DNA from 3 places in the Paenibacillus sp. FSL R10-2748 genome. Region 3 is predicted to be linked to each of the others. Evidence: riboswitches for the same ligand, from Rfam matches in the RefSeq annotation. Region 3 holds a riboswitch; each other region holds the start of a gene.
What was found. A riboswitch is a leader RNA that binds a small molecule or an ion and turns the genes downstream of it on or off. The one in region 3 is predicted to bind glycine.
Positions count from the first base shown of each region.

Region 1: linked by a shared signal. The riboswitch ahead of sdaAB (L-serine ammonia-lyase, iron-sulfur-dependent subunit beta) and the one ahead of NSS66_RS18485 (alanine/glycine:cation symporter family protein) in region 3 are both predicted to bind glycine.
Region 2: linked by a shared signal. The riboswitch ahead of gcvT (glycine cleavage system aminomethyltransferase GcvT) and the one ahead of NSS66_RS18485 (alanine/glycine:cation symporter family protein) in region 3 are both predicted to bind glycine.

Region 1 covers NZ_JBBOTK010000005.1:7,929-18,639, reverse strand. Annotated here, with positions in the region: gene NSS66_RS16185 (DUF6359 domain-containing protein) at 41-1,630, opposite strand; glycine riboswitch at 1,845-1,960, shown strand; gene sdaAB (L-serine ammonia-lyase, iron-sulfur-dependent subunit beta) at 2,172-2,861, shown strand; gene sdaAA (L-serine ammonia-lyase, iron-sulfur-dependent, subunit alpha) at 2,851-3,750, shown strand; gene NSS66_RS16170 (Ig-like domain-containing protein) at 3,820-6,156, opposite strand; gene NSS66_RS16165 (serine hydrolase domain-containing protein) at 6,372-7,532, opposite strand; gene NSS66_RS16160 (pyridoxamine 5'-phosphate oxidase family protein) at 7,697-8,158, opposite strand; gene NSS66_RS16155 (non-oxidative hydroxyarylic acid decarboxylases subunit D) at 8,230-8,454, opposite strand; gene NSS66_RS16150 (non-oxidative hydroxyarylic acid decarboxylases subunit C) at 8,496-9,914, opposite strand; gene NSS66_RS16145 (flavin prenyltransferase UbiX) at 9,943-10,533, opposite strand; gene NSS66_RS16140 (LysR family transcriptional regulator) at 10,694-10,711, shown strand, end outside.
Region 2 covers NZ_JBBOTK010000004.1:80,745-91,455, reverse strand. Annotated here, with positions in the region: gene NSS66_RS13495 (BglG family transcription antiterminator) at 1-1,401, opposite strand, end outside; gene NSS66_RS13490 (PTS mannitol transporter subunit IICB) at 1,483-2,961, opposite strand; gene gcvH (glycine cleavage system protein GcvH) at 3,339-3,737, opposite strand; glycine riboswitch at 4,131-4,229, shown strand; gene gcvT (glycine cleavage system aminomethyltransferase GcvT) at 4,407-5,507, shown strand; gene gcvPA (aminomethyl-transferring glycine dehydrogenase subunit GcvPA) at 5,636-6,991, shown strand; gene gcvPB (aminomethyl-transferring glycine dehydrogenase subunit GcvPB) at 6,988-8,484, shown strand; gene ptsP (phosphoenolpyruvate--protein phosphotransferase) at 8,604-10,316, opposite strand; gene NSS66_RS13460 (HPr family phosphocarrier protein) at 10,309-10,584, opposite strand; gene ptsG (glucose-specific PTS transporter subunit IIBC) at 10,695-10,711, opposite strand, start outside.
Region 3 covers NZ_JBBOTK010000006.1:73,557-84,267, forward strand. Annotated here, with positions in the region: gene NSS66_RS18460 (LysR family transcriptional regulator) at 1-96, shown strand, start outside; gene NSS66_RS18465 (ABC transporter substrate-binding protein) at 326-1,609, shown strand; gene NSS66_RS18470 (carbohydrate ABC transporter permease) at 1,641-2,516, shown strand; gene NSS66_RS18475 (carbohydrate ABC transporter permease) at 2,539-3,366, shown strand; gene NSS66_RS18480 (iron-containing alcohol dehydrogenase) at 3,518-4,690, shown strand; gene NSS66_RS18485 (alanine/glycine:cation symporter family protein) at 4,748-6,166, opposite strand; glycine riboswitch at 6,326-6,420, opposite strand; glycine riboswitch at 6,439-6,515, opposite strand; gene NSS66_RS18490 (glycoside hydrolase family 1 protein) at 6,688-8,145, opposite strand; gene NSS66_RS18495 (LacI family DNA-binding transcriptional regulator) at 8,359-9,330, shown strand; gene licT (BglG family transcription antiterminator LicT) at 9,564-10,406, shown strand; gene NSS66_RS18505 (beta-glucoside-specific PTS transporter subunit IIABC) at 10,637-10,711, shown strand, end outside.

The DNA of each region.
Region 1 (10,711 bases), on a different contig from region 3:
GACTAACTAATACCAGCTCACATTGAGCTTCTGGCGATAATTATGAAGCCGCTCCATAGGAGCCAGACTTGAACGTTCTAGGATCGTACCATTTGTAGCCTGCTGCTGGAGCAGACCAAGGCTCAGGCTGCGGTTCTGTGGAAGCCGCAGGCTCCTCAAATGGTAGAAGCTTCGTTGGCTGATCCAGAGTCAAACCTGCCACATCAGACAATTTCGTGTAGTCCTGCTTCCATGCAAGCCATTGAACCGTTTGCACCAGGAAGGTGGAATCATCCACTTCTTTAAAACCATCATATGTCTTCTTCGACTGTCCGTTTTCCTCACGCACATATTTCGGTGTAGCATCTTCTACAGGGGAAGAATCACCGATGAACGCTGCCTTGCCTTGACCTACCTTGGAGATAGCGGCATAAGGTCCTTCCGCACGGCCCCCGCCGTTATAAACTCCCTGGTCTACCGCATTACCCCATTTTTTCGTGCCTGAAGGGATATAAGCAATGCCTTTAGCCTTGGTAGGATCAATAATAGCCAGCGTAGATCCTGCATGCATTGCAATCGAGCGCACACCCTTGGTAATGCCGAAAGATTGATCTGCGGCTACAATGTCGGTAGCATTCACATCACCCAGCGCATTGTAACGGAAACGAACGCCAAAGTTGGCCGCCAGCCAATCGGAGCTTGTTAATCCTTGCATCGCCGGTGATGCAGCTTCTTCTGCAGTCATGCCCTTGGCCGGATTAGTATAGGCTCCACGACGGTAACCATTCATAACCTCGGAGGAATCCCAACGGTTTTTGTTACGGTCCGCATTATAATGATCGGAGATGAAGAAGACGCTCCCCCCGCTATTCACGTATTGCAGCAGGGCAGCCTGCTCGGATGCCTTAAAGGCAACATTCGCTTCACCAATAATGAACACATCATATTGGCGCAGCTTGTCATATGTTATGGCCTGCTCTCCATAAGTAAAAGGAATAGGACGATTCAATTGGTCTACCGTAAAGCCTACATTACGCAGTCCATTGGCAAAGTCGGAGAAGGCGCCTTCAATGACCCAATCTGCTGCACCAGCGGTCTGTGCGTGCGTATTATCGAACAGCACCTTTTTGCCTTTTCCATCCGGCAGTGTAGTACCGGGTTGACCCGGGTTGCCAGGTTCGCCTGGTTCCCCCGGCTCGCTTCCGCTCACCAGTTCAACAGCGCTTGGACTTTTCACTCCACCAAAATTATTGTAGGCGCCGAGTGTACCCGTCACACGAATTTTGCTGCCGATCAGCTCAGGATGGCCTGATAGCCCATATTGCCCTCTGTACGCTGAAGTCAGCTGTACATCCAACAGATTAGACGTATTACGTTCATTTGCCTGATCGGCAATCAGTACGTTAAAATCATTCGCGAACGGGGAAGAAAAGTTAGCCGTTTTCGATCCGGTAGCATGTCCGACGATGTAACCTTCCACCGTCACCGTACCTCCACTGCTTTGGCGCTGAAGTGCTTCGGCTACTGTCAATGCTCCCTCCGCCTTGACCTGACCGAATGGAACGAAGATCCCAATCAGCAGTGATACGATAGCTGCTAGATGCAACATCCCTTTTAAGCGTGAACCTGTGAATCGCAAGCCTTTTACCATACGTCAATATCCCTCCTATGATTTCCATAAATATACTTGTCCTTTATCAGATTAGCCGCCAATCTTCTAATTCCTTCCTGGTTTCATCCATAATTATGTAAATTTTAATCTTTTTTATTGGAAACGCACCTGTTTATGTAAAAATTAAACCTGTGATTGACACTGAGCACGGCATACATTACGCTAAGGAAGACATGTAGAACGGTATACGCGAATGAAGATGACGGGAGAGTCTGTCCAGGGAGCCTACACTCTGGCGGCACCGAAGGAGCAAGACGTCAGCACCCGGCTGACGGATAATCTCTCAGGTCCATGTATCGTCATCTGACGCAACTCTGGAGAGAGCGCAAGCCACCCAAGGGGTAAGGCGGTAAGAACACCGCACGAAACTCTCAGGTAACGAGGACAGAGATAAGGGAAACTTCCTTATCCTGTCCTTTTTTGTGCTCACATTGTGCGTCAGCATTAAGAACCGTCATAACCGCGCAAAGACGCGGAAATACCATATAGTATGGTATTAGAACATACAGGGGGCCACACCATGCGTTTCAAAGATGTATTTTCTATTATCGGTCCGGCCATGACCGGACCTTCCAGTTCACACACCGCAGGCGCGGTGCGGCTCGCACGCGTTGCCCGGCACTGGCTCGGGACGCAGCCTGACCGTGCCCGCATGACGCTGTACGGCTCCTTTGCCGACACGTATAAAGGACACGGTACAGACCTGGCGCTCATCGCAGGGCTGCTTAATTACGATACGGACGATCACCGGATTCCGGATGCCGAGCAATGGGCAGAGCAAGCCGGGATGGCCGTGGAATTCGCCGTCAGCGGACTCCCCGCGCCTCATCCGAACACTGTCCGTTTCGAGCTGTGGAAGGGCGAGGATCAGCGCACACTGTTGGGCTCCTCCATCGGCGGCGGCAGCATCCATGTCCAGCAGCTTAACGAATTCCGGGTCAATCTGACCGGGGAGCTGCCTACGCTGGTGCTTCTCCACTCGGATAAGCCCGGTACATTGGGCGCGATAACTTCAGCGCTGGGCGCGGCCCACATTAACATTGCCTATATGCACGTAGATCGCAAAGGCCGGGATGGTGAAGCACTCACCGCCATTGAAACGGACAGTTCTGCTCCAGCTGAACTGATTGCGGAACTGCGTTCTTTACCTCATATGTATGAAATTAAGATGATTAATTTGAAAAAAGGAGCTGAATCCGATGCGGTTTAGCCATCTGCATGAAATCAGCGCTTTATGCGCTGAAGAATCCACCACAATTGGCCGTTTGATGATTCAAGAGCAGGTACAAGAGACGAATACAACGGAGGAAGAAATCTTTCGCCAAATGTCTGATTATTATGAAGTCATGAAGGAAGCCGTTCATCGCGGTCAGACACAAGACACCGTATCCCGCAGTGGATTGACGGGCGGTGACGGCAAGCGCCTAGCCGAGTATCTGCGGTCAGGGGAAACCTGCTCCGGTGATGCCTCCGCGCTTGCCATGGCTTATGCCCTCTCCGTGTCGGAGGTTAATGCATCCATGGGTCGCATTGTGGCCACGCCTACCGCAGGCTCATGTGGGGTTATCCCTGGTGTGTTCATCAGTGCGCAGGAGCGGTTCGGCTGGGATGATGAGCATATGGTGAACGGCCTGTTCGCCGCTGGAGCCATTGGCTACGTGATCGCCAACAACTCCTTCATTTCTGGCGCGGAGGGAGGCTGTCAGGCTGAGATTGGTTCAGCTATCGGGATGGCTGCTGGCGCTATGGTCGAGCTGCGTGGTGGTACGCCTGAACAGGCTGTTCACGCCGTGGGCCTCGCTCTTAAGAACACGCTCGGCCTGATTTGCGACCCCGTCGCTGGACTCGTGGAGATTCCGTGCATCGTGCGCAACGGGCTGGGAGCCGTGACTGCGCTTGCCGCAGCGGATATGGCTTTGGCGGGTGTGCGCAGCGCTATTCCGTCTGACGAAGTCATTGACGTGATGCTTGAAGTCGGCAGTGCGATGCCGTCGAAGCACCGCGAGACCGCCAAAGGCGGCTTGGCCCAGACGCCGACTGGCAAGCGTTTGACCGAATCACTTACACGCAACACACCGACCAAGAAGGATAAGTCATAATTTATAAGCGGTAGCCTCCTTAAAAAAAGAGCAAGCATGTCGTCCTTGGACGTATGCTTGCTCTCTTTTTTACTGAACGGTTACCTGTATCTTCGTCATTTTACCTGCATATTTCACAGTAATTACTGCTTTGCCCTTGCCCTGTGCCTTAATGTTACCGTCTTTGACGGTCGCAACAACAATTCTGGACGAGGACCAGACAGCCGGTTTGGAAACATCCTTCTCCGACTCATCCTTATACGTGGCTGTAGCCGTAACCTTGGCCAGCTGTCCTGCCTTCAAATTCAAAGCAACTTCGTCTGTTTGCAGGTATTTAAGCGTATCAACATCCACGGGTACGCTGATTACCTTCCCGCCAAACTTCGCCTGAATGTTAGCTTTACCGTAGCTAACCGCAGTAACCTGACCCTTTTTAACAGTGGCTACCTTATAATTAGACGTTTTCCATTCAGCTTGGGTCGTAACGTCCTTTTCTTTACCATCACTCGATTTAACCACAATCGCAATGGTTTTTTGATCTCCAGATTTGAGCGATAGCGCGATTGCATCCGCTTCAATTTTTTGCGCTACGTCCACTTCTACCGTAAACGTAATGTTTTGCTTGCCATATGAAGCAGTCACCGTTGCCTTACCGCTACCATTCGCTTTGATCAAACCTTCGCTAACTTCAACCACTTTTACATTGCTAGTTGTCCAGGTGGCGTCCTTGGTTACGTCTGTTTTTGTACCGCCACTCTTAACTCCTGTTACTTTCAGCTGCTTCGTTTCCTGAGCACCAAGCGCAATTACACGCGAGTCTGTTTCCAGACGGTCTACAAGGCCTACTTGTACGTTAATCGTCAGTTTTTTGCCATTATAGGTCGCTGTAATAACCGCTTTACCAGCGGATTTACCCGTAATCGTTCCTTTGGACACAGAAGCAATATCTTCCGCGCTTGAAGCCCATTCTGCATCCTGTGTTACATCTTCCTTACGCCCATCCGCATAAGTAGCCGTCAAAGTTGCAGTATAGTCCTCATCAATATCAATCGTTGCCGTTTTGGAGGACAGAGACAGATCACCGGGTACATTTACGGATACCGTAGCTGTAACTGTTTTGCCACCATAAGAAGCGGTGATCGTAGCCTCACCTGTTTTATAACCCGTGACTTCTCCCGCACTGACAAAAGCGATATCTTCATTGCTGGACTTCCACTCTGCCTTACTTGTGATATCTTCTTCCGTACCTGTTACATACGTTGCGGTCAGCTTGAGCTTTTTGGATTCCTTGGCATTCAGGCTCAGCTTGTCCTCACTCAAATCCAAATATCTGGAGGTTTCGACATCTGTCTTGATCGAAACAGTCTTATCTCCATACTTAGCGGTCACCGTAGCCGAACCCGCTCCAATGGCCATAATCGTTCCCTTATTCACAGTCGCAATTTTTTCATCGCTTGATGTCCAAGTAGCTTTATCTGTGATATCCGTTACCGTCCCATCCGGATAAACGGCAGAAACTTGTATTTTTTTAGATTCATCCAGACGGAGAAAAATATTGGATTCGCTGGCTTTCAGCTTATTCGTTTGATCGACATCTACCGAAATCGTAGCGGACATCGTGCCATATTTACCTGTAATTGTCGCCTTTCCCGCGCTGTAGCCGGTAATGGTGCCTTTCAGTACATCCGCCACAGCTGCATTGCTGGAGCTCCATTCAGCGGACTCTGTTACGTCCTGTACCGATCCATCCGGGAACGTCGCCGTAAGTTTAACCTTCTCAGTATCCTTCAGCAAAAGAGAAACCTCTGATGAACTGACATCGAGACGTTTAACCTGCTCCACCTGCACAGCAATGGTTACGGTCTGTTGACCATATACGGCCTTAATATTGGCTGTACCTGCTCCCTGAGCGGTAACCAATCCGTTAACTACTGTGGCTACCTTTTGATTATCGGAGGTCCAAGTAGCATCACCCGAAACCTGAGCTGTTGTATTATCACTGTATGTCGCTGTCAAATCAACCTGTCCTGTACCGCTTGAACGCAAGTTCAGGCTTTGTACACTGGATGTCAGCGCCTTAACCTTTTTCGTTACATGTACCTGAACCGATTGCACCTTCTCTTTATAGGTCGCAACCACGGTGGCTTCCCCTTCAGCCTTGGCCGAAACTGTACCGTTATACACGGTAGCAATAGCTGTATTATCACTTTTCCAATCCGTGCTTACGGTTACATTCGAGGTTGTCCCATCGCTAAAAACAGCAGTAGCCGTCAACGCAGCCGTATCTCCCTGCTGCAAAGTTACCTCGTTAGAGGAAAGGACAATCTTGGAAAGCACCGCATCCGCAGCAGATGCAAACCCTGCATATGATGTAAAACTTGAAATCAGGATGACCAACGCCAGAAAACCGGACCATCTATTCTTCAAAATCTAATTCCCTCCCATTCCAAAACTTAAATTAAGGATTTCGCAAAATCCTTACACCTACGTTTTATGTCGTCATATGGAAAAGAATAGTTTAGGCTTCGAAGGAAATTTGGTCCTTATTAACTAGATCATTTCTGATAAAGATTAGACATTACAATTTGTGTAGCTTCAGAGCCATAGTGAAGAGTTTACCCAACAGACCCACAACCTCGCATTTACAAACAGCTATAAGCTGCTGCGCGAACTCTCAAATGATGGTATTCTTCCATATTAGGAGCCAGTTGGTGCATATAAACGACGGAGAATTGTTCGCTTGGATCTATAGAAACCCAAGTGCCTGCTACTCCCGTCCAGCCAAATTCTCCAATAGAACTATTTGCATGCCCAGCCGCTTTATCAATTAACGTGCGCACGCCCAGTCCGTAACCATAACCTGTATGATAAGAATTAGTAAAATCCAATAATTGATCTGTATTCAGATGATTGGTGCGCATTAAATCAATAGTTTTTCTCCCTAATAGCCTCACACCATCTACCATACCTCCATTCGACAGCATTTGTGAAAATATAAGGTACTCCTTAACTGTCGAATACAGACCTGCGCCCCCACTTTCATATATAGCATCGGGCTGATGATATTCATCCAAGAAACCCTCTATTTTTTCTAGCTCTCCGGCGTCTGTTCGTTGGTAAAAGGAGGCCATTCGCAATTCAATATCTCCACGATATCGGTAACCTGTATTGTTCATTCCAAGCGGATCAAATATTTCATCCTTTAGGAATTGCCCTAATGATTTACCTGAAATCACTTCAATAAGACCTGCAACCAGGTCATGTCCATATCCGTATAACCAGCGTGTTCCCGGCTCAAATGAAAGTGGAATCTCAGAAAGCGCTTTAATTTCTGTGCGCAGATCATATTTCCCCTGCTTTTCCTTTAACGTTCTAAGGACCTTTTGCATGGCCCGTCCTGTCTCTGAAGACTCGGAAGCATAGGGAAGACCCACACTCATATTGAATATATGCTTAATTAAAATGGGTTTCTCCGCCTTATCCACATAGGTGTATCCGTTAGGAGCGGTTTTGAATACATGCGCATTACGATATTCGGGAAAATATTCATACAAGGGCTCATTCAACAAAAATTGCCCGCGTTCGTACAGCATAAGTGCAGCCGTACAGACAACAACCTTTGTCATGGAAAACAAGCGATACACTGTATCCTCAGTGATTGGCTTTCGGGCTTCCAGATCAGCATATCCATGATATCCTTCATACAACACTTGACCATTCTGGGCAATGGCACAACCGCAACCTGCTGGCCCATTTGCTACGAAATGTTTCAATAGCTGATCTACCTTGTCAAAACGAGACATATTCATCCCTCCTATTTTTCCTTCAAAAGAAACAGGCTTCCCCTCGCGCTCTAATTTCCTGTTCCAACAAGCTCAGCGCGATCCCTTGTAAGCGCTTATTCCCCGCATTTATTTTAACGGTAAACTTGGTAAATACATAGATTATTTGTCATAATCAGATGGCTTTACATTAACAGCTCGGCCACCGTTTCCTTCCAGCGATGGATCACCAATTCCGGTTCCTTGAGACGGACCGTGACACCTGTCAAGATATCCGCATATTGGGCCGAATCTTCTCTGGCTGCAAAAACATGAGCCGCAAATCGCTCACGTACATGCTTGGCTTCGGGCAAAGCAGGCAGATGTTCCAGCGACAACCGCACATAATGCGCCTTCCCCCCGGTAAACACCGCAAGCGTCGCCTTCCCGGTACGAATCATGTTGCCCGTCGTGGTCGTGCCTGGCCATAGTGCCAGACGCAAATTCCCCTCGTCCAGCGCTACAACTTCGCCCACACTAATCATCGCTATGTGCGGCCACTGATCTTCCGTGACCGTCAGCAGCATCATTGCTTCATGCTGCTTGTCCTCCAATACCTTACCGTCCAGTAGCGTGAACAGTTCCTTACCGATCCTTGGTGTCTGCATGAAGTATAATCCCCTTTACATTTGGCCTATAACTTCAAAGTACCATAATTTACGGCTACTTACGAACGACCCTATATCCGCTCTGGAATAGGAGGAACATGAGCAGCATTCGGAATATCTTTGGGGTTTACCTTGAACGCCGATTTATACTTTGCTGGATCAGTAATGATATCCGGTTCTGAGGTCCGCCATGTGAACAGGCATACTGGGCACAACAAAACCTCCCAGGCGCCTTTAACTGGCGAGCGGGTAACAACCTCCGAACGATTAGATTCACAACGGGGACAAATATGCATCTGTCAGCACTCCTTTAATCTTTTTTTGTTTTTAAAAATATTCAACGAAGCATTTGGCTCAACTTTTTCTCCCATTCTGCTACACCCAACGGGGAATCGAGCGACTGCGAGTAATGTCCTCTAATATCCGGTGCTACAGGTGTCGTCGCATCCAATATCATTTTGTGCGTCATACCTGCCGGATCAGAGCCTGGGTCAAGCGGTAAAATAGACAAGCCAGGAACAATGACAGCATCATGCTTTGGATGAAGCTTGGTGGATAAAGCCCACATGACCTGCGGCAGATTGAACGGATCGACATCCTCATCCACCACAATGACCAGCTTGCAATACCCTAATCCATGCGGAGTCGTTAACGCACGCATTCCCACAGCCTTTGCAAAGCCGCCATACCGGGTTTTCGTGGAAATAATAGCGACCAGCCCATGCGTATACATGGCATTAACGGCTACGATTTCATTAGGAAAAGCATCCTTAAGCTGCTGAAACAACGGTACACTTGTATTCACACCGATCATATAATCCGTTTCCGTCCAAGGCATCCCGATGTACAGATGCTCAAAGATAGGCTGTTTGCGGTGATATACACGATTAATCTGAATGACTGGCATCGCGCGACCGCCGGAATAGTGACCTGTGAATTCACCGAATGGACCTTCATACTCACGTTCACCTGCTAACACTTCGCCTTCCAAAATGACCTCGGCTCCCCAAGGCAGATCCAGATCTGCATTCTTCGCTTTGACCACACGATAAGGCTCACCCTGAATGGCGCCCGCCATCTCATATTCGGATTGATCGTACAGCAGCGGCGTAGAAGCAGCCGTTGTAATCACAGGCTCACATCCGAGGGCAATAGCCACCTTCAGATTTTCGCCGCGCTCCTCAGCCTGACGGATATGGATCGCAATATCATGCTGTGGTACAGGCTGGATGCCCAAACGGTTCTTGCCTTTTACCTGCATCCGGTACAAACCGACATTTTGCTTACCGTAGGTGTCCGGGTCATCCAGATCGCGTGAAACTAGAATTGCTTTATCCAGATAAAACCCTCCGTCCCCCTGATTCAAACGAAACAACGGCAAAATATCAAACAAATTAATATCCTCTGTAATCTCGACTTCATGAAAAGGAGCGGTTTCTTCCCGCTTCACGGGCACCGGAAATTGTTCATAGCGTCTGGCAAATTCAAAAAACTGCTCCTTGAGCGGCGTGTTTTTGGGCATTCCCATCATGAGGGCATGATTGGGCCAGGAGCCCATCACATTCATTGCAATACGAGCATCCGTATATCCATAGATGTTGTTGAAAAAGAGAGCAGGCGTCTTATCTCCAAGATTGTTTAATGCTCTGTTAGCTGCTGCGAGGTCCGGCTCCGGCTTTACCTCATCGCTGATCGTGAGTAATTGTCCCTCCTTTTCCAAGGTGTGTAGAAAATCGCGAAAGTCTTTATAAGCCATCCTTCATTCTCCTTCGTCTTTCGATTTCTCAATTCTGGTGCAGACTGGAGTCAGTCTGCTTCATTCCATCCCAACGTTTGGCTGCAGTTGTGACAATACCGAACTGATCCAATGCGCGAAAAACAATATGATCCACCAATTCCTCGATACTTGCAGGATGATTATAAAAGGCAGGCATCGGCGGCAGGATCATCACGCCCATACGTGACAGCTCCAGCATATTTTCCAGATGGATACTGCTTAATGGTGTTTCCCTGGTCATGAGCAGCAGCTTCTTTCGCTCCTTCAGCATCACATCCGCTGATCGGGTAAGCAGGTTGTCCGCCATACCTATACGAATAGAGGCAAGGGTCTTCATGCTGCAAGGAGCGACGACCATGCCGTCTACTCGAAAGGAGCCGCTGGAAATACGCGCAGCCTGATCCTTATACGAGTAGACTGCATCCGCCATTGCCTCCACTTCCTTCACCGTGTAGCCTGTCTCATAGGGAATGTTCGCAATAGCCCACGGGGATAGCACCAGATGGCTTTGGACTCCAGCCTCTCGTAATTGTTGTAATATACGGATACCAAAGATCGACCCTGTCGCTCCCGATATTCCTACAATGATTTTCTTCATATGTCCCCTCCTTCCATCCCATCGTTTTATGTTCACCCATGCATTACTGTCAAAAATTATACGCCCGTTCCTTGCACACGAAAAATATATATAATATATGGAATACATACTTTAAAAGTATTCAAATTGAAGCGTTGTTTAGAAATAAGGAGGAATCCCAATGGACATGAAGCATCTG
Region 2 (10,711 bases), on a different contig from region 3:
TACTGTCGAAATGATCAGATCATAATCCTCCTTGGGAATCCGCGCCGCCTCGTACCATGAAGCCCTATCCACAATATTGATCTGTGGGAGCTCTTTGGCGAGCCTTGTTGCCAAAAGTCTGGATGATCCAATGCCGCTCGTGCAGACTACGATGGCCCGCACCTCCCGCCGCAATTGTCGTAGCCGCTCCAGCGAAGCGCCAAAATGCATGACGAGAAATCCGATCTCTTCATCTGGCACTTTCATTTCTGTCATGCCCGCCGCAGCCTTTTTCACTGAGTCGAATAAGCTGCTGTAATCCTTGCGGATTTGCTGAAGGAGGGGGTTACGAATCGACCTGCCTTCCTTCAAACGTTTGAACACCGGGGCCATATGGGCAATCAGTCCTTCACGCAGAACACGGTCCTCTTCCAATGGCGTGCCTGTCTCTTCCTCCACACGACGAATCAACTCATGAACCGACTCCAACAGTACGAGATCATCCAACGGCAGTAGTCGGGTAGAGTGATCCTCGGCATCACGAAATAGCAGCCTGAGATAAGATCGTTCCGGCTCTGGAAATTCAATATCCAGCGCCTCTGACAACTCCGTGCATATGCGTTCCACCATAGCTGTGCGAAGCATGATATTTTCATCTGAATCTGTTTTTAAATACGAGAGAAGAGGATCTATAACATACCCGAGTCGCAGACGTACCAGCGAAACGCAAATTTGAATCAGCAGCTCCATGTATTTGCTTTCCACCATGTTTTCCAACCATTTTTCATGGGGCTGCCAGAGGGCCTTTTCCACAATCAGCAGGTTATCTCTGCCAATCATCTCCAGCAACTTGTCGGCGACACGGGTCACAGAACGAAGTTCTTCCCGGGCTGAAAACAGATCGGATTCATCCAAATATTCGAGAGCCAGCTCGGAAATCGCCCGTCTTTTGTCTGTCTCCCGTCCTGTAATCTCGACGCCGTACCCCCGTCTGCGGACAAGCACGAGCCCCCGTTCCCCAATCCAGCCTTGTAATTCGTCCAGATCATGACTGACCGTAGTTACCGTGACTTTCAAGTCTGAAGCCAGCGCCAGCAGCTTGATCGGCTCCTGTGTATCCAGCAGCATGCAGAGAACCACGATCTTTCTCTCCTCAGCCGAATATTCGTCTGACTTTGTATGCAGCAATTGCCTTCGCAGGCATACAAGCTGAGCTGGGTCAGCATCTATACAGATACCAATCCCTGACTTTTTCTCCAGCTTCACCTCATGAGCAGCCAGCCAATGCTCGACTGCGCCCAGTTCCCGATGAACCGTCCTTGTGCTGACATTGATCTTCGTGGCAATTTCCCCGGCTGTAACCTCTTTGGACTGCTCCAGAAGATATTCCACGATGTCACGTTGTCGTTTCGTAATATTCATAAGCGCATACCGTTCCTTCCCAAGCTCATCCCTCCAGCAGGAGACGTACACTGCATACAGTCCGCCTGACTACGACGGGGATTAAGAATCGGATTTCAGACGTTCAACCAGCGCTTCGTATTCAGGGCTCTTCAGAAAATTGTCAATGGAAATGTGCTCAGCATTCGGGGCTACTGTTTTAGCCCGGTCTGTCAACGTTTTTTGCGTAATGACAATATCCGCATCCTGTGGAATTTCACTGATTGCCGTATTCGTAACTGTTACGCCTACACCCGCCTGCTTCATTTTTTTGCGTAAAATCGAGGCGCCCATAGCGCTTGAGCCCATACCTGCATCACAGGAAAAGACGATCTTATTCACTTCGGATTTATCCTTGAGCGTTCGAGCTGCGGCAATCTCAGCAGCACGTTCAGATTCGTGGTTATCTTCCATTACAGTGGCGTTAGCACTTGCACTCTTGCTTTGATTTTTCATATCTTTCAGGCGGGATGCAGCTTCCTCCAGCCCCTCTTCTTTTTGCTTACTAGTCTTGAGTAACACTGCGGCAACAGCAAAGGATACGACCGCAGCAGCGATCACCCCGCTCAGCATTGGCAAATATCCGCCTTTTGGCGTCATTAGAAAATAGGCAATGATGCTGCCCGGTGAAGGAGCAGCAACCAGTCCGGCACCTGTCAACATAAAACAGAAGGTTCCCACAACGCCCCCAGCTATAGCAGCAAGAATCAAAATCGGCTTCATCAAAATATAAGGGAAATAAATTTCATGAATCCCGCCGAAAAAATGAATGATGACCGCTCCAGGAGCCGATGACTTCGCAGAGCCTTTGCCGAACAGGCAGTAGGCTAGCAAAATACCGAGCCCCGGCCCAGGGTTGGATTCCAGCATAAACAGTACGGATTTTCCTGTTCTTGCAGCTTCCTCTAACGCAATCGGACTCAATACTCCGTGATTCAGCGCGTTGTTTAAAAATAATACTTTTCCGGGCTCAATAATGAGGTTGACAAGCGGCAATAGCCCTGCGTTCACGAGGAACTGTACCCCTGCCGACAACACTTGACTGATCATTTGTACAATCGGGCCAATCGCCACATGGGCAAGCAGCGCTAGAATGGCACCGATAATTCCGGCCGAAAAGTTATTGACCAGCATTTCAAAGCCTGATCTGACTTTGCCTTCAATGGCCTTGTCGAACTTCTTCAATATCCACGCAGCCAGCGGACCAGCTACCATCGCGCCCAGGAACATCGGGATATCGGCTCCCACTATGACACCCATCGTCATAATGGCACCAATCACACCTCCACGCTGTCCGTGAATCATCGTGCCCCCTGTATAACCGATCAGTAACGGCAACAAATAATTTTTCATCGGGTCAACCAATTGTGCAAAACCTTCATTCGGGAACCATCCGGTCGGAATAAAGAGTGCCGTAATCAGCCCCCACGCAATAAAGGCTCCCATATTGGGCATAACCATACCGCTAAGAAAACGGCCAAAACGCTGTACGGCGACACGAGTGCCTCCTTTTGAACTTGGCTTTGCGTCCAATGTACTCATATTCAAATCCTCCTTGTAGGTAAGCATCACTACCTTTTCTTAAAATTCATACTAAATGACAGCGCTATCTTCATCAACGAAATGAAAACGTACTTTCGTCATGAACGTTGATGACAACATTTAAATTTAAATTATCCGGGAAGGTATTATACCTGCATAATTCTTCTTAATATGACCTGTAGCTATAGAAATTAGTCGAAAAACCGTGCTGGATTATGTATGATTCTTATATGGGGACAACCCTCTAAATCAGAATAAAACACGTAATTACGTTTGCAAAAAGACAAAAAAATAGCCGCTACGTCAAATCATAGCGACTATTTTATACAAAAATCGAGCAGACAAATAACCCTCTTACTCCATACTACAATGCTCCATTATTGCTCATCGGAAATCAACTGCTCATACTGATCCGCAGACAGTAGCTTGCCCAAGGCTTCCTCCACATCTTTATCCATCTCTACTTCGATCATCCAACCTTTTTCATAGGGAGATTCATTCACTAGCTCAGGTGTACTTTCCAGCGTTTCATTCACTTTTAGTATGGTTCCCGTCACCGGAGCAAAAAGGTCGGATACTGTCTTCACCGATTCAATCGTACCGATCTCCGCTCCCTGCTCAATCGTTGCTCCCGCCTCAGGTAATTCTACAAAAACAATATCACCCAGTTGATGCTGTGCAAAGTCTGTAATACCAATTCGTACCGTTCCATTCTCTGTCCGCTGAACCCACTCATGTTCGTCTGTATACCAAAGTTGCTGCTTTACTTCACCCATTCTGTTCCCCTCACTTCCATATGAATAAAATCGCTTTTGCTCACTGTACTAGACAGGTTAAGATTATGACAACAAGAACACTCATGTCAATAATACTAACAAAAATACTTCATATCACCTCATATAGCGTACTATATAAAAATATGATAGCTTATAACAAACGCTTACATATCCTTATTTATATATTAAATGTTTTTTCTATTGTTTTTGATGACATTTTTATTGACATTTTGAATGAATTTGCGTATTAATGGGTTATAGCAAATGCTTTGGGAAACACCCCGACAACTGCAAACGCGGATGAACGCGGAGGGAGAGACTGCCAAAAAGATTCGCATAGCTGTTGCCGCTTGTGAGACATAAGTGCACGCGAATCGGATCAAGTTGTTATCTGCAAAGCCAGGTAATATACCGTTGATCCCGAAGGTAGCGCCGAAGGAGTAAACCTGCATTGCAGGTGAATCTCTCAGGCAAAAGGACCTCTGCCGGACGCATCTCTGGAGAGCATTCGCTATTGGAGCGGATCACCCAAGGGGAAACCCGGTACATACCGGGGTAACTTTCTGGTATCAAGGACAGAGCTGAAAAAAAGAGTGTAGACTGCCGTCTATACGTTTTTTTCGGCCTGTCTTTTTTGTTTAGCCGATCACACCGGATAGGAGTGGAATAATGACTAATTTGCGAAAAACACCGCTATATTCGTCCTACGGGACGCAGTCTGGGGTTCGTTGTATTGACTTTGGCGGCTGGGAGCTCCCGGTTCAGTTTAGCGGCATTCAAAAGGAGCATGAGGCCGTCCGGCAACGTGCGGGTTTATTCGATGTATCGCATATGGGCGAATTTTTGGTTGAAGGCAAAGAAGCCGAAGCTTTTCTGCAAAAGGTGACCACGAATGATGTCAGCCAGTTGGAACCAGGTCAGGCACAATATTCACTCCTGTGTTACCCCGATGGAGGGGTAGTAGACGACCTACTTGTTTACTGCAAAGGACCGGAACGCTACATGCTCGTTGTGAACGCATCCAACATCGATAAGGATTGGGATTGGCTAATGCGCCATATGCCTGCATCCGTTCACATGGAGAATGTGTCTGATGCGATAGCATTGCTAGCGTTGCAAGGACCGGAGGCAGCACGTATTGCCGCAGCCGTGGCAGATACGGACATTACGAATCTGGCATCTTTCCGCTTCCATGAGAATGTGCCATTGTTCGGAGCAAAAGCACTGGTCTCACGAACCGGATATACGGGCGAAGACGGTTTTGAATTTTATATACCTGCTGCGGAAGCACCAGCCGTATGGGAGGGTTTGCTTCGTTCCGGTGAGTCGTATGGGCTGATTCCCGCTGGACTTGGTGCTCGGGATACCCTACGCTTTGAGGCACGGTTGCCGCTATATGGTCAGGAGTTATCTGCCACGATTTCACCACTCGAAGCTGGTCTAGGTTTCTTCGTCAAGCTGAATAAAGGAGATTTTATCGGTAGAGAAGCACTGCAACGTCAGAAAGAGCAAGGGATTCCTCGCAAATTGATCGGGCTGGAAATGATTGATCGCGGTATCCCACGCGCCCATTACCCGGTATTCGCAGAAGGACAACACATTGGTGAGGTCACAACGGGGACTCAGTCGCCCACCTTGAAGCGTAATCTGGGCCTCGCCTTGGTGGACAGTCGTTTTAGCGCCCTCTCCACACCGTTGGAGGTTGAGATTCGTGGCAAACGCCTGCGTGCCGAGGTGGTGGCAGCACCCTTTTATAAACGCCCGCGCTGATCTTAAACTCTTTTTATTTCTATAAAGCAAATATGTCAGATATGAACTTCTGGGTTTTTCATCTCACACACTTTTTTATTAGCTAATTTACGATCTAAAATCTTGCTTTTCGAAAGGAGTCAGAACCTATGAAGCAGCATCGTTATCTCCCTATGACTGAACAGGATCAAACCGAAATGCTGCGTGTGGTGGGTGTATCATCTATTGATGATTTATTCAGTGACATTCCAGAGGCCATTCGATATCAAGGGGAACTGCCTCTCTCTTCTCGACTCGATGAGAAAGCCTTAACCCGCCACTTGGCCGAGCTGGCCGGACACAACGCCAATACAGACACACATGCCAGCTTCCTTGGCGCAGGAATTTATGATCATCATATTCCGTCCGTCATCCAGCACATCACTTCACGCTCGGAATTCTATACAGCCTACACCCCCTATCAGCCGGAAGTAAGCCAAGGCGAGCTACAAGCCATTTTCGAGTTTCAGTCGTATATTTGCGAATTGACGGGCATGGCTGTAGCTAATGCCAGCATGTACGACGGAGCGACTGCACTGGCGGAAGCGGGCTCACTGTCCGCCGCAGCTACCCGCCGTAAACAGCTTATCGTATCAAGGTCCGTCCATCCGGAGGCACGTCAGGTATTGGCAGCCTATGCACGCGGATTGGATTTGGACATCGTGGAGATCGGCTGTTCGGACGGCGTAACGGATGCTGATGCGCTAGCGGCAGCCGTATCGGAACAGACCGCGGCTGTTTTGGTCCAAAGCCCCAACTTTTTCGGAGCCGTGGAAAACCTGAAGCCGATGGCTGACCTCATCCATGCGCACAAAGGTCTTTTGGTCGTCAGTGCCAATCCACTAGCACTTGGCTTGCTGGAAACACCCGGCAAACAGGGCGCGGATATTGTGGTAGGAGACGCACAGCCACTTGGCATCTCCTCTTCTCTCGGCGGTCCGACCTGTGGATACTTTGCCGTTTCTCAGGCACATATGCGCCGTATCCCTGGCCGTATTGTGGGTCAGACCACAGACCGCAACGGTAAACGCGGCTTCGTGCTGACCTTGCAAGCGCGGGAACAGCATATCCGCCGCGAAAAGGCCACCTCTAACATTTGCTCCAACCAAGCGTTGCTAGCTTTATCTGCATCTGTATACTTGTCTGTCATGGGTAGACAGGGGATCAAGGAAGTAGCCGAGCTAAATTTGCATAAAAGCCGTTATGCTTTAGAGCAATTGCTGAGCTTGAAGGGCATAACTGCCTCGTTTAACGCACCAACCTTTAATGAGTTTGCCCTTAGACTGCCTGAGGGTACGGATATGAGCAAACTCCAGGCCGAGCTGCTAGCTGCTGGATTTATCGCTGGCTACGATTTGGGCCGGGACTATGAGGAACTTGCTGGTCACATGTTGATTGCCGTGACGGAGCAAAGGACCAAAGAAGAGATTGACCAATTTGTACACACCTTGGGGGGATTGCTATGACACACACCGGACAGGATCAGAAACAAGGGCTGTTGAAGGAACACGATCAAGCGCTCATTTTTGAATTGAGCCGTCCGGGTCGCATCGCCTATTCCCTTCCCGAGTGCGACGTTCCCCGTCGCCCGGTGGCAGAGCTTTTGCCAGATTATGCGCTGCGCAGCGAACCTGCGGCATTACCCGAGGTATACGAAGTAGACGTTATTCGGCATTATACTGCCTTGTCCCGGCGCAATTTCGGCGTGGACAACGGATTTTATCCGCTCGGCTCCTGTACGATGAAATACAATCCGAAAGTGAATGAGGATGTCGCCCGATATACAGGTTTCGCCAAAATCCATCCATATCAGCCCGAGGAGAGCATCCAGGGTGCCATGGAGCTGCTGCATACGCTTCAAAATGATTTGGCTGCGTTAACTGGCATGGATGCCGTCACGCTTCAGCCCGCCGCGGGCGCCCATGGCGAATGGACCGGGCTGATGATGATTCGCTCATACCACGAAGCACGTGGTGAGCGACGTACCAAGGTGCTCGTGCCGGATTCCTCGCACGGAACGAACCCCGCCAGCGCAACCGTCGCGGGCTTCGAAACAATCACCCTTCCCTCCACCCCTGAGGGGCTGGTGGATCTGGATGCGTTGCGTCAAGCCGTAGGCAACGACACCGCGGCGCTCATGCTGACCAATCCGAACACGCTTGGGCTGTTCGAGAAGCAAATCACTGACATTGCTGCCATCGTGCATGAAGCGGGTGGTCTGGTTTACTATGACGGGGCAAACTCCAACGCCATCATGGGGATTACCCGTCCCGGAGATATGGGCTTCGATGTAGTGCATCTCAATTTGCACAAAACGATGAGTACCCCGCACGGCGGCGGTGGCCCCGGCGCTGGGCCTGTCGGCGTAAAGCAACGGCTCATCCCTTATTTGCCCAAGCCGCTTGTCGTACGGGATCCGCAGGGGGTGTACCACTGGGACCGGGAACAGGGAGATTCTATTGGACGGGTTAAAGCCTTTTACGGCAACTTCGGTATTCTCGTTCGTGCCTATGCCTATATCCGTAGCTACGGTCCTGACGGCTTAAAGCGTGTATCGGAATGCGCTGTGCTCAATGCCAATTACATGATGCATCGGCTCGCTCCACATTTTGACCTGCCCTACCCTGGACATTGCAAACACGAATTTGTCATGTCAGGGCGAGGCTTGAAAAAATTTGGAGTGCGTACGCTTGATGTAGCCAAACGGCTGCTTGATTTCGGCTACCATCCGCCTACAATTTACTTCCCTCTGAATGTAGAGGAGTGCATCATGATCGAGCCCACGGAGACGGAAAGTAAGGAGACACTTGATGCTTTTGTTGACACTATGATTCATATTGCGCGGGAAGCAGAAGAGAACCCTGAGCTGGTGCTCAATGCACCATATACTACTCCAGTCACACGATTGGACGAAACTACCGCAGCTCGCAAACCTGTACTGAATTGCTCATGCAGTTAAAAACAAATTCTACTTAAAGCATGCAAAAAAGCCGGTATCTATTAGATACCGGCTGCTGTATGTACACAGCAATTTTTTTGTTGGAAAAAGATATAACCTTTGAAATGTAATACCCTTCCTTAACCTTCGATGCTTTGAACCAATTCAACAACCTGTTCTGCTGTTTGCATGTCCAGAGCTTTTGTAGCCAGTTTTTCCATGTCCGCACGGGACAACTTGGAGATTTGACTACGTGCTGGCAGAATGGAAGTTGCACTCATACTGAACTCATCAAGTCCCAGACCCAGCAGCAACGGAATTGCTGTTGTATCTCCTGCCATTTCGCCACACATACCAACCCAACGCCCTTCACGGTGAGCGGCATCAATAACCATTTTCACCAGACGCAGAATGGATGGATTGTATGGTTGATACAGGTAAGAAACCCGCTCGTTCATGCGATCCGCTGCCATTGTGTATTGAATCAGATCATTTGTACCGATACTGAAGAAATCCACTTCTTTTGCGAATTGATCAGCCAATACCGCTGTAGAAGGAATTTCTACCATGATGCCCAGCTGAATTTCTTCAGATACGGATACACCCTCGGTTACCAACTTTTCCTTTTCTTCCAACAAAACAGCTTTAGCTTCACGGAATTCGTTCAGCGTAGCAATCATTGGGAACATGATGCGCAGGTTACCATGCACACTCGCACGCAACAAAGCACGCAATTGAGTGCGGAAAATATCCTGGCGATCCAGACACAGACGAATAGCACGGAATCCAAGGAACGGATTCATTTCTTTTGGCAGGTCCAGATAAGGAAGTTCTTTGTCGCCACCGATATCCAAAGTACGGACTACAACCGGTTTACCTTCCATTCTTTCCAGAACGGTTTTGTACGCCGTATACTGTACTTCTTCGGATGGAAGCTTATCGCGTCCCATGTACAAGAACTCCGTACGGTACAAGCCAACACCTTCACCACCGTTGTCCAGAACACCAGCTACATCATTAGGCGTACCAATATTGGCTGCCAGTTCGACATGGACACCATCGACAGAAACCGTAGCTTCGCCGCGCAGCTTACGCCACTCTTCGCGTTGCTTGTCGTATGCCACCTGTTTAGCACGGTATTCCGCAACAATCTCTTCGGTAGGGTTCACGAATACGTGACCATCCAAACCATCAACGATAATCAAATCACCGCTTTTAGCTTGAGACAATATATTTTTCGTTCCCACAACTGCAGGAATTTCAAGTGAGCGAGCCATAATAGCCGAATGCGAAGTACGTCCGCCGATGTTCGTTGCAAAACCTTTAACAAATTCACGGTTCAGCTGAGCTGTGTCGGAAGGTGTCAAATCTTCTGCAAGCACAATCGTTTCTTCGGCAATTTCTGCAGGACTAACAAAATGAACACCAAGCAGGTGATTCAGGATCCGCTTGGTTACGTCACGCATGTCCGATGCGCGTTCTTGCAAATAGGCACTTTTCATGTTTTCAAACATGGAAATGAACTGTGTAGCTACTTCATTCAAAGCATAGTCAGCATTAAGCTGCTCGTCTCTGATTTTAGCTTTAACCGGATCGATCAATTCAGGATCATTCAGGATGAGCAGGTGAGATGCAAAAATTTCTGCTTTTTTCTCTCCCAGCTCCTGAAGCGTTTTCTCCTTAATCGATTCCAATTCGGTTTGAGATTGTGCCAAAGCCGCATCCAATCTCGCGATTTCAGCTTCAACATCACCAACCGCGCGTCTCTCTACAGCGTAATTCGGATGCTCCAAGATAAACGCCCGGGCAATGGCTATGCCTGCCGAAGCGGCAATCCCGGAAATTTTAAGCATGAACTTCGCCCAGCCCTTCGTTAACGATTACATTTTCAAGAGCTTTCAGTGCTTCGGCAGCTTCAGCGCCTTCGCAGATAATGTTAATAGTATCGCCTTGTTCCAGACCCAGGGACAATACACCCAGAATGGATTTCAAAGTTACTTTTTTACCGTTAGCTTCGGCAAAAGATTCAGCACCGCTGAATTTGTTAGCTGTATTTACCAGCGCAGTTGCAGGACGTGCATGGATACCGTCTTCATCCGTAATTCTAAAAGTTGTTTGCATAATTTGTTCCTCCCACTTTCCTAAAGATAATATTTGTTTACACGCAGTATACCAGATCATTGATCAGACGGCCTAAGCCGCCTAATCAACTAATCCGAAACACATAGAGTTTATTTTATCGTAATTA
Region 3 (10,711 bases):
TATCTGTCCTTTCCTACTGGGGAACTGCACACCGATATAGAGAAATCGTTCTTCGAATTCATCATTAGATTTTTCCAAGATATTGCTCAGCATTGACGATTTAGATACCTTTTGACATAATATCTGCCTTATTGTTTTATCATTCTTCGGATTAGTAAGATCAATATCTTTAGAGTATTTAATTTCTATACATGCTTTGTTTCAATTTTTTTGTTTTTGGTTAAGTCAATGCACATAAATGGGTAACAGCTTCATATGATGGAGCTAAACCATTTACAACTTGTTTAGCAGGCAGATTATCTCAGACAGCAAGGAGGGAAATGATGTGAAAACAGTACAATGGCTGGTATTATGTCTTGCTTTTCTCACGATGTTCAGTGCTTGTAGTGGACCCTCGTTCTCTGAAAGTCAATCATCTGAAACTAATTTGTCAAACGGAAAAAAGATAACGCTTACATTGTGGTACTGGAACCGTTCCATTGACGATGAACTACTCGCCCAGGCGGAAAAACAATTTCCCAACATTGAATTAAAAACTCAAAAAATAGGCGGTGACTTCAAAGCCAAACTGAAGACAACGCTCGCAGCTCGTTCCGGTGAACCAGACATCGTAGCTCTGAACGATTGGATGGTGGAGCTGTTCCCCAGTGCGGATCGTTTTTATGACTTAAGGGAACTCGGAGCAGACCGCTTAAAGGATCAATATTTGGAATGGAAATGGAATCAGGGGATTACTCCTGATGGTAAAATGATCGCATTTCCCATGGATACAGGACCTACCGCCCTCTTCTACCGAAGTGATCTGTTTGAACAAGCAGGCTTGCCTAGTGATCCTGAAAAGGTTAGTGCCTCCATTCGCACATGGGATGATTACATGGCGGCCGGAGAACAACTTCGCCAGAAATTCGGAAGCCGTTCATTTTTGGCTGACAATATTGTAAACGTTTACAATCAGGTACTCGCTCAGCATACAAACCTTTACTTCAAGCCAGATGGCAGCTATATCGGCAATCAATCTCCTGACATCCGTCTGGGCTGGAAAACCGCTGTCGATTTCCACAAGAAGCATCTGCTCGCCAATGCGGATGGCTGGACTCCCGAATGGAACGCTTCAGTCAATAACGGCAAAATCGCCTCTTTTGTAGGGGCTATCTGGATGAAGCAAGTTCTCACAGAGGCCGCGCCGGATACAGCGGGTAAATGGAGAGTCGCCCGTGCTCCTGGAGGAGACGGCAACCTGGGTGGTTCTTTCATTTCTATCCTCAAATCCAGCAAACATCCCAAAGAAGCCTTTGAAGTGCTGACCTGGCTGCAAAACCCGGAACACCAACTGGAAGCCTACCACAAAATCGGACTGTTCCCGTCCACTCCCGGCGTCTATAACGATCCTATCATGGGGACACCCGAGCCTTTCTTTGGTGGTCAGGCCACCGGACTCATCTTTGCCACCTCCGCACGTAATGTGAAAAGCAGCTATTTCGGCGAGCGCTATCCTGTCATCCACGGCATTGTGACCCGTCGTCTTGCTAATGTCGCCAAGCAGGATGCCAATTCCGATGCATTATGGACGGAAACAATGGATCGAATCGAACGGGAATTACAGCGGTAAAAACAAAATCCAAAAAAGGCGTGTGGACAATATGCTGAGAGAAATCTGGAAGCACCGTGCCGTTTATGCTGCGATCTCGCCGTTTTATCTACTGTTTGGCATCTTTGGACTGTTTCCGATTGGTTTTTCATTATATCTAGCGTTTCACAAATGGGACGGGATCGGAGACATGACCTACAACGGCTGGGGCAACTTTCGCTACCTTGTAACAGATCATGAATTTTGGCAGGCTGTAGGCAACACCTTTGTGATCTGGGTGTATGCAACGATTCCGATGCTATTCTTCGCACTGATTATTGCCTTTCTGCTTTATGCCCCTTTTGTGAAAATGCGTACCTTATGGCGAGTCGGATTCTTCCTGCCAAATGTGACGTCTATTGTAGCTGTTGCCATCATATTCGGTGCCTTATTTGCCAACAATTTTGGATTTCTCAACTACCTTCTGCAACTCATGGGGCTACCCATGGTTCAATGGCTGAATGTGCCATGGGGTATCCAAATCGCCATTTCTTCTATGGTCGTATGGAGATGGATGGGCTATAACTCAATCATCTATCTGGCTGGACTCCAGAGTATTCCGCATGTGCTGTATGAGGCCGCCAAAATAGACGGGGCAACCGGAGCGCAAGCTTTTTTCCGCATCACTATCCCCATGCTACGCCCAGTCATTCTGTTTACGGTGATTACGTCCACCATCGGCGGTATGCAGCTCTTCACCGAGCCACAGGTCCTGGTCGGTAATGACGGCGGTTCCGGGGCAAGTGGCATGACCATCGTTTTATACCTGTATCGCGAGTCGTTCATTAACAACTATTTTGGATATGGTGCAGCCGTCGGATGGGGCATGTTCCTCATCATTGCTCTATTCTCCATCATAAACTGGAAACTCGTTCAAGGTAAAAAATAACGATGGGAAGGAGCTTCACAACATGATGCAGACACGCGCAAAATCCTTTGTTTTATATGCTGGATTGTTGGTGGGAATCATCCTGTCGATGTTTCCATTTTACTGGCTGATCGTCATGGCAACCCGTACAACCTCAGACATCTATCGTTTTCCACCACAATTGTGGTTTGGCAGCCACTTCTTGGATAACATAACGAGAGTATTACAACAGATTAATTTTGCCGGAGCCTTTTTTAATACCCTTTTTGTAGCCGGTTCTGTTACCCTATTGGTTCTGTTTTTCGATTCACTAGCAGGTTTTGCATTCGCCAAGTTTGATTTTCCGGGCAAAAAAGTGCTATTTATCGTTCTGCTAGCTACGATGATGGTCCCTTCACAACTTTCGCTTGTCCCCTCCTTTGTCATGATGGCCTCCTTTGGATGGGTAGGTACGTTCAAAGCGCTTATCATCCCGGGGATGGTAAATGCCTTCGGCATTTTCTGGATTCGTCAATATGCGGAAGAATCCATTCCAAAGGAACTGCTGGATGCGGGCCGGATGGACGGATGCAGCTTTTTTCGACTGTACTTGAATGTAGCACTGCCTATTCTACGTCCTGCGTTCGCTTTTCTCGGCGCGTTTACCTTTATAGGAGCCTGGAATGATTATTTATGGCCGCTAATCGTCTTAACGGATGAGCGTAAATTCACGCTCCAGATTGCACTGTCACAATTGAACGGGATTTACAATACGGATTATGCGATGGTCATTGCGGGCACCCTGCTGGCTGTACTGCCACTTATTATTTTATTTCTTTTCATTAGCCGCCAGTTTATTTCCGATCTTGCCGCCGGAGCGGTCAAAGATTAGATTTACTTGAATTCCCTTATTCATTTCATGTATAATAGTTAATCGTCATTTCAAATAGCTTACATGATGAAGTTAGGTATCCAACAGGCAATCAGGTTAAGCGATTTACGATTTGAACATGAACAATGAAGAACTGAGGGAAACTTACCAGATGAACAAATTCACATATTATAACCCCACCAAATTAATTTTTGGAGACAATCAAATTGAAGAACTCCAGCAGGAACTGCTGAATTACGGCAAAAACATTTTGCTGGTATATGGAGGCGGAAGTGTCAAACGAAATGGTCTATATGACCAGGTATTAAACGCGTTAGAACCGCTACATCTGAACATTCATGAATTGTCCGGCGTAGAACCGAATCCGCGCTTGTCCACCGTTAAGAAGGGTATCGACATTTGCCGAAATGAAAAAATCGACTTCTTACTTGCTGTAGGCGGTGGAAGCGTTATTGATTGCACCAAAGCCATCGCAGCAGGGGCTGAATATGACGGCGATGTGTGGGATATTATCAACAAAAAGCACATGCCGACCCAGGCTCTGCCATTCGGCACCATCCTCACACTCGCCGCCACCGGTTCAGAAATGAATCCGGATTCTGTTATCACCAACTGGGAAACGAACGAAAAATACGTATGGGGCAGCGCGGTAACGCATCCGAAATTCTCGATTCTGGACCCAAAAAACACCTTCTCTGTGCCACGTGATCAGACGGTATATGGCATGGTGGATATGATGAGCCATGTGTTTGAACAATATTTTCACAATGTTAAAAATACACCGTTGCAAGATCGTATGTGCTTTTCCGTGTTGCAAACCGTGATCGAAACTGCACCTAAGCTGCTGGAGGATTTGCACAACTACGAGCATCGTGAAACGATTTTATATGCCGGAACGATTGCCCTTAACGGAACACTACAAATGGGCTACTTCGGGGACTGGGCTTCGCATACGATTGAACATGCATTATCCGCTGTATATGATATTCCTCATGCTGGCGGTCTGGCGATCCTGTTCCCCAACTGGATGAGACATACGGTGGATCAGGATGCTGCACGCATGAAGCGGCTGATGCTCAGCATGTTTGATTTAGATACCACTGGTAAAACGGATAAGGAAATTGCTTTGGAGGGGATTGATCGCCTGAGTGCATTCTGGACAAGTCTCGGTGCCCCTTCCACCCTGGCCGATTACAATATTAATGATGAGCAATTGGAAAAAGTCGCAAACATTGCAGCCCGTGAAATGGAATACGGAGGCTTCGGTAATTATAAAAAGCTGAACCAAGAAGATATTTCAGCTATTTTGCACGCATCGTTATAACATTCAAAAGGGAGTGTCCTCAAGCCTGTGATGACTGAGGGCACTCCCTTTTGGAAATTATGAATTAACCGTTTGTCCTTTTTCTTCTACTTGGATAGCTGCCCCTACACTGGCACCTGCAAGAATGCCCTTTTTCTTACTAGAATTCAGAGAATCCATATAGGTTCGGGTTTCTGCGACTACAATTCCTGATAAGCCGAGCAGGGCAATCAGGTTCGGGAAAGCCATCATTGCGTTAAAGATATCTGCCAGCAGCCAAATCGCATCCAGTTTAATGAACGCGCCCCCGGCAACCAGTAGGATGAACAGATAGCGGTATGGCTTAATCCACTTGACCCCAAGCAAATATTCAACACAGCGTTCCCCGTAATAGTTCCAGCCGAGCATGGTGGTGAACGCAAACATAATCAGAATGATTGTGAGCAGTTCTGCCCCCAGCGGGAATGCGCTGGAAAATGCTTGCTGAGTCATCAGGCCCGCATCGGTAGGCCCGCTCCACACACCACTAACCAGTAGCGTCAACCCGGTCATCACACAAATAACCATCGTATCAATAAACACGCCTGTCATGGAAATTAGCCCTTGCTCCGCAGGCCATTTGGTTTTGGCAGCTGCGGCTGCAATCGGTGCGCTTCCCAATCCGGCCTCATTGGCAAAAATACCTCTGGCTACCCCACTTCGCATCGCCAGCATAATCGTAGCTCCGGCAAATCCGCCCGTTGCAGATGTAGTTGAAAATGCCGAATGGAGCACCAGCGCAATTGCGGCAGGTAGTTGGTCAGCAAACCGAATTAGTACGATGAGACAGATCAGTACGTACAAGCCTGTTTTAAAAGGAACGACCTTCGTCGATACCTTGGCAATGCTTTTGAGTCCTCCAATAGTAACAAGTCCTGTAAGGATAGCAATAATCAGTGCCGTTACAATGGGCGGAACGCCAAAACTATTTTCAGTCGAAGATACAATCGCTTTGACCTGCGGAAACGTTCCAATCCCGAACAACGCTACCAGCATGCCCGAAAAAGCAAACAGCATCGCCAGCGGTTTAAAACGGCGTCCCAGACCTTTCTCAATATAATACATCGGGCCGCCGGAAAATTGCCCATTCCGATCCTTCACCCGGTATTTTACCGCAAGTACACCTTCCGCATATTTCGTCGCCATCCCAAAAAAGGCTGCAACGACCATCCAGAACAAGGCACCCGGCCCGCCCAGCTTAATGGCTGTCGCTACGCCGACAATACTTCCTGTGCCAACTGTAGCCGCCAACGCTGTACTCAAAGCCGCAAAACTACTTACATCCCCGCTGCCTTCATTCGGGGCCTTACCGATCAGCTTGATCGCCAGGGGCAGGCGGAATACCTGCAGCATCTTCAAACGTATGGTCAGCCACAACCCCGTTCCCATGACAAGAATGATGAGAGGCGCCCCCCATATCCAACTGCTAATCGCTTCTAACACATGTACCAAATTCATTTCAACCCGCTCCTCCAGCATATTAGAAAACAAAAAAGAGTCAAATCCGCTGATTCGACTCCTGGAGAGGTTAAAGGCACGAAAAAATACAACCATCTTGCGCAGGTTTCTGCCTCTAATAGCTTATAAAAAAGCCTAGGGCATCCCCTGTCACAGGTTATTCGCGTCTCTGTCCTTTTGCCTGAGAGTTTAAGCAGATGTTCTCTGCGGTGCACCTTCGGCGCCCAATTAAGGGTCTCTCCAGAGTTCTGTCCGTTTACGGTCCCCGCTTGTTGCTGTAATCAGCCTAAGCACCTGAGAGTTTTGCCCCTTCGGTCGGAACTTTCGTTCCATCTCCCGCAAACATCAACCAGACATATGAAATTTTTATTTATTATACAGAAAACTTTCAGCTTATTACAAGTGAAAAGTTTGTGAAGCCCTCTGAAATAAATATTATTATTATGTCTATCAAAAAAGCGGGTACAGCAGATTGCATCCTTAGGATGTCCTCTGCTATACCCGCCCGAGAAAATTTGGAATTACAATTCTTCACCATTGGTTGCTATCACATTTTTATACCAGTTAAATGAGTCCTTTTTGGAGCGTTTGAGCGTTCCGTTACCGTCATCATCCAGATCAACGTAAATAAATCCGTAGCGCTTGGACATTTCGGAAGTAGACATGCTCACAAGGTCGATAGGACCCCAGCTGGTGTAACCAAGCAGATCAACACCGTCGGCAATTGCTTCCTTCATTTGAACAATATGCTGACGCAAGTAATCAATACGATATGTGTCATGCACAGAACCGTCTTCCTCTACCTTATCATAAGCACCTAGGCCATTTTCCACGATGAACAGTGGCTTTTGGTAGCGGTCATATAACGTGTTCAGCGTAACACGCAGACCGATCGGATCAATTTGCCATCCCCAGTCAGAGGACTGTAAATATGGATTTTTCACGCCGCCAATCAGGTTTCCTGCTGCTTTCTCGCCTTCTGGACCTGCAGATACGGTCAAGGTCATGTAGTAGCTGAATGAGATATAATCGACCGTGTTATTTTTTAAAATTTCGGCATCGCCTGGTTCTGTGTGTATAACAACATTATTTTCTTCAAAATAACGATTCATGTAGTTGGAATATTCCCCACGGGCATGCACATCCGTAAAGAACAGGTTCATCTGATTTTCATGCTGGGCTTTCAGTATATCCTCTGGGTTACACGTATGTGGGTAGCTTTCCAAACGAGCCAGCATACAGCCGATTTGAGAGCCCGGGATGATCTCATGTCCTCGTTTTGTCGCCAGTGCACTAGCTACAAATTGATGATGCAGTGCTTGGTATATCGCTTGCTGCTTGTTTTCTACGCGGTCAATGACCACCCCGCCACCAGTAAACGGACTCATGGTCATTACATTGATTTCATTAAAGGTCAGCCAGTATTTTACTTTATCCTTATAACGCGTGAACACAGTTTCGGCATAATTTACGTAGTGCTGTATAACTTCACGACCCAGCCAACCATTATACTTCTGAGTCAAACCCAGCGGTGTCTCATAATGTGACAATGTTACCAGCGGTTCAATACCATATTTGCGCAGCTCATCAAATACATTGTCGTAGAATTGCAGTCCCGCTTCATTCGGCTCGGCATCATAGCCATTTGGGAAAATCCGCGACCAGTTGATGGACATACGAAATACCTTAAAGCCCATTTCCGCGAACAATGCAATATCTTCTTTGTAGTGGTGGAAGAAGTCCACACCTTCACGTTTTGGAAAACGGGCATTGACTTTGCCTGCCAAAATGTCTTCGAGTCGCTCGGACGAAATCTCCATAGCATGATCGTTCTTGCGCTCTGCTTTGGGTACATAGGCAACCATGTCCGCACTGGACAATCCTTTTCCATCTACGTCAAAAGCACCTTCCAATTGGTTGGCTGCGGTTGCCCCGCCCCACAAGAAGTTTTTCGGAAATCCTTTTAGCGTCTTCGTCATGGTATAAAAACCTCTTTCCGTATTTAAGATTTTTACTTTGGTCAAGTAATCCCATCAAGTGCTGCAAATGTGAATCAATACCTAACGGTAACCGTTCTTCCTTTGAAAAGGATTGACAGATGCTTTAAAATAGACGTAATGCCTTCATAAGCATCCTAATCGTTGTAACGCGTTTCATGTCAAGTATTTTTTTCTTATGTGAGGAGAAGCACCATGTCGAATCTTGATCAAATTGCAAAACTGGCGGGCTTTTCCAAAGCTACGGTATCCAGAGTATTAAATCAGTCACCCCATGTCAGTCACGAAACAAGAACTAAGATTTTGAAAATCATGCAGGAATTGGATTATGTTCCTAATCGGAATGCCATTTCTCTATCCAAGGGTCAGACGCTTCAGATCGGTATCATTACTTCAACTATTAATGAAATTGTTCTCGCTTTTCTGGACAGCTTTGTGGAAGTAGCCGGCCAGTATGAATTCCAAACCATTATTTATACTTCGGGAGAAGACAAAAAGAAAGAGCTTCAAGCCTTTGAGGATTTAAAAAGAAAAAGAGTCGATGCGCTGGTCATCATTTCCTGCGTGAATGACACTGATTTTTTGAGTACCTATTGCAAATATGGCCCGATCGTTTCGTGGCAACGAATGGAGCATACCGATATTCGCTCCGTCGCTATGGATCAGTATGAAGGATATATGTTAGCGCTAAAACATTTGATACAAAAAGGCTATACTCGTATAGCCAATGCTTTTGGTCGTCCGAGCAGCATCAATACCCATAGCAGACAACGAGCCTACGAACAGATCATGAGTGAGCACAATCTGCCAGTGTTGCAACACTGGAATCACTCTTCTATTTATAATATCCGTGATGGCGAACAGGTCGTACGGGATTTGTTACAGCGTCGGGAAGAATTCCCAGAGGCTATTTTATGTGCTAACGATTATGTAGCAGTGGGCATTCTCTGCGAAGCACGCAGACAACGGCTGAACGTACCGGAAGATCTGGCGATTGTCGGATTCGATAACACGGAGCTGGCGCATACGATGGGGATTACAACGATTCAAAATCCCATCATGGCTCAAGCACAAAATGCTTTTTTCATGCTTTCCCCTCAGCTGATTGGACGCCAACTGGAGCTTCATTCGCTAGAGTACTGCCTCATTGAACGTACGACCACGTAAGGTAACGATTTACTTGCAAATTAGGCAAAAGGGCCTTGATATGAAATATTTTTTGTCGAATCAGAATAAAATATGTTGAAATCGCTTTTTTTTGTGCTACAATAGCACTATATCGAAGGATTGTGACCGGTGATGCGGGCAATGCCTGAGTTCAATTGAGTGCTATTGCTAACAATAGTGTTGAATTGTGCTTAGGCATTTTTTATTGGTAAAGGATGGGAGGGGGAACTTCAATGATTATTGAGAAGGTGCTCAATAACAACGTCCTATTGACTAAAAACGATAAAGGCAAAGAGGTCATCGTGATGGGAAGAGGTATTTCCTTCAAAAAGGTGGCTGGCGATCAAGTCGATGATGATAAAATAGATAAGATTTTCATGTTAAATGAAAACGAGTTCACGGCTAAACTAACTGAACTGCTGAACGATATTCCAGTGTCTCATCTGGAGGTCGTGAATGAAATCGTAACCCATGCAACGGAAGTGCTGGATACGGAGTTAAGCGATAATATTTATTTAACATTGACCGACCATATTCATTTTGCCATACAACGGCAAGAAAAAGGACTGGCACTCCAAAACGCGATGCTGTATGAAATTAAACGCTTTTACAAAAAAGAATTTGCAGTTGGACTGGATGCTCTCCAAAAAATTGAAAATACGCTCGGAGTAAAATTGGGCGAAGATGAAGCAGGATTTATTGCATTGCATATGGTGAATGCACGGATCGACGGTAACGAAATGAAATCTACACTGAAAATGACCGAGATTGTCCAACATATATTGAACATTATTACGTATCATTACGGAATTGTGCTGGATGAGTCTTCTTTTAGCTATTCGAGATTTTTGACACATTTGCAATATTTTGCGATGCGAGTGATTCGCAAAGAAGTCATTCACAGTGGTGAAGAATTTTTGTACAACCAGGTGAAGCAGACGTATACCGAAGCTTTTGCTTGTGCCCAAAAGATCAATGAGTATCTGGAAAAAACATACGATCAATATTTAAGCAAGGATGAATACGTATATCTAACTATCCATATTCATCGGGTTACTGAGCGTAATAACATATAAGATTAACAACTTCATATCCTCATCGTTCATGGATTGTGACTGGTAAGGCAGGCAAAACCTAAACTGATGGTGAAATCGACGTTCCTCTATAGGAGAGTGCGTAGTTTTCACCACGAGTTTAGGTTTTTCTTGTTTACAAGTTTAAAAAGGTGCACGCCGGCGCATCTTAGCAACAGATGTAAACAGTAAATCCTATCAGTAGCAAGAATAACCCATAAGGAGTTCTGAACATGAGTGATAAAGAACTATCTAAAAAAATAGTGACCCTCGTTGGTGGCGAAGAGAATGTCAATTCGGTATTCCAT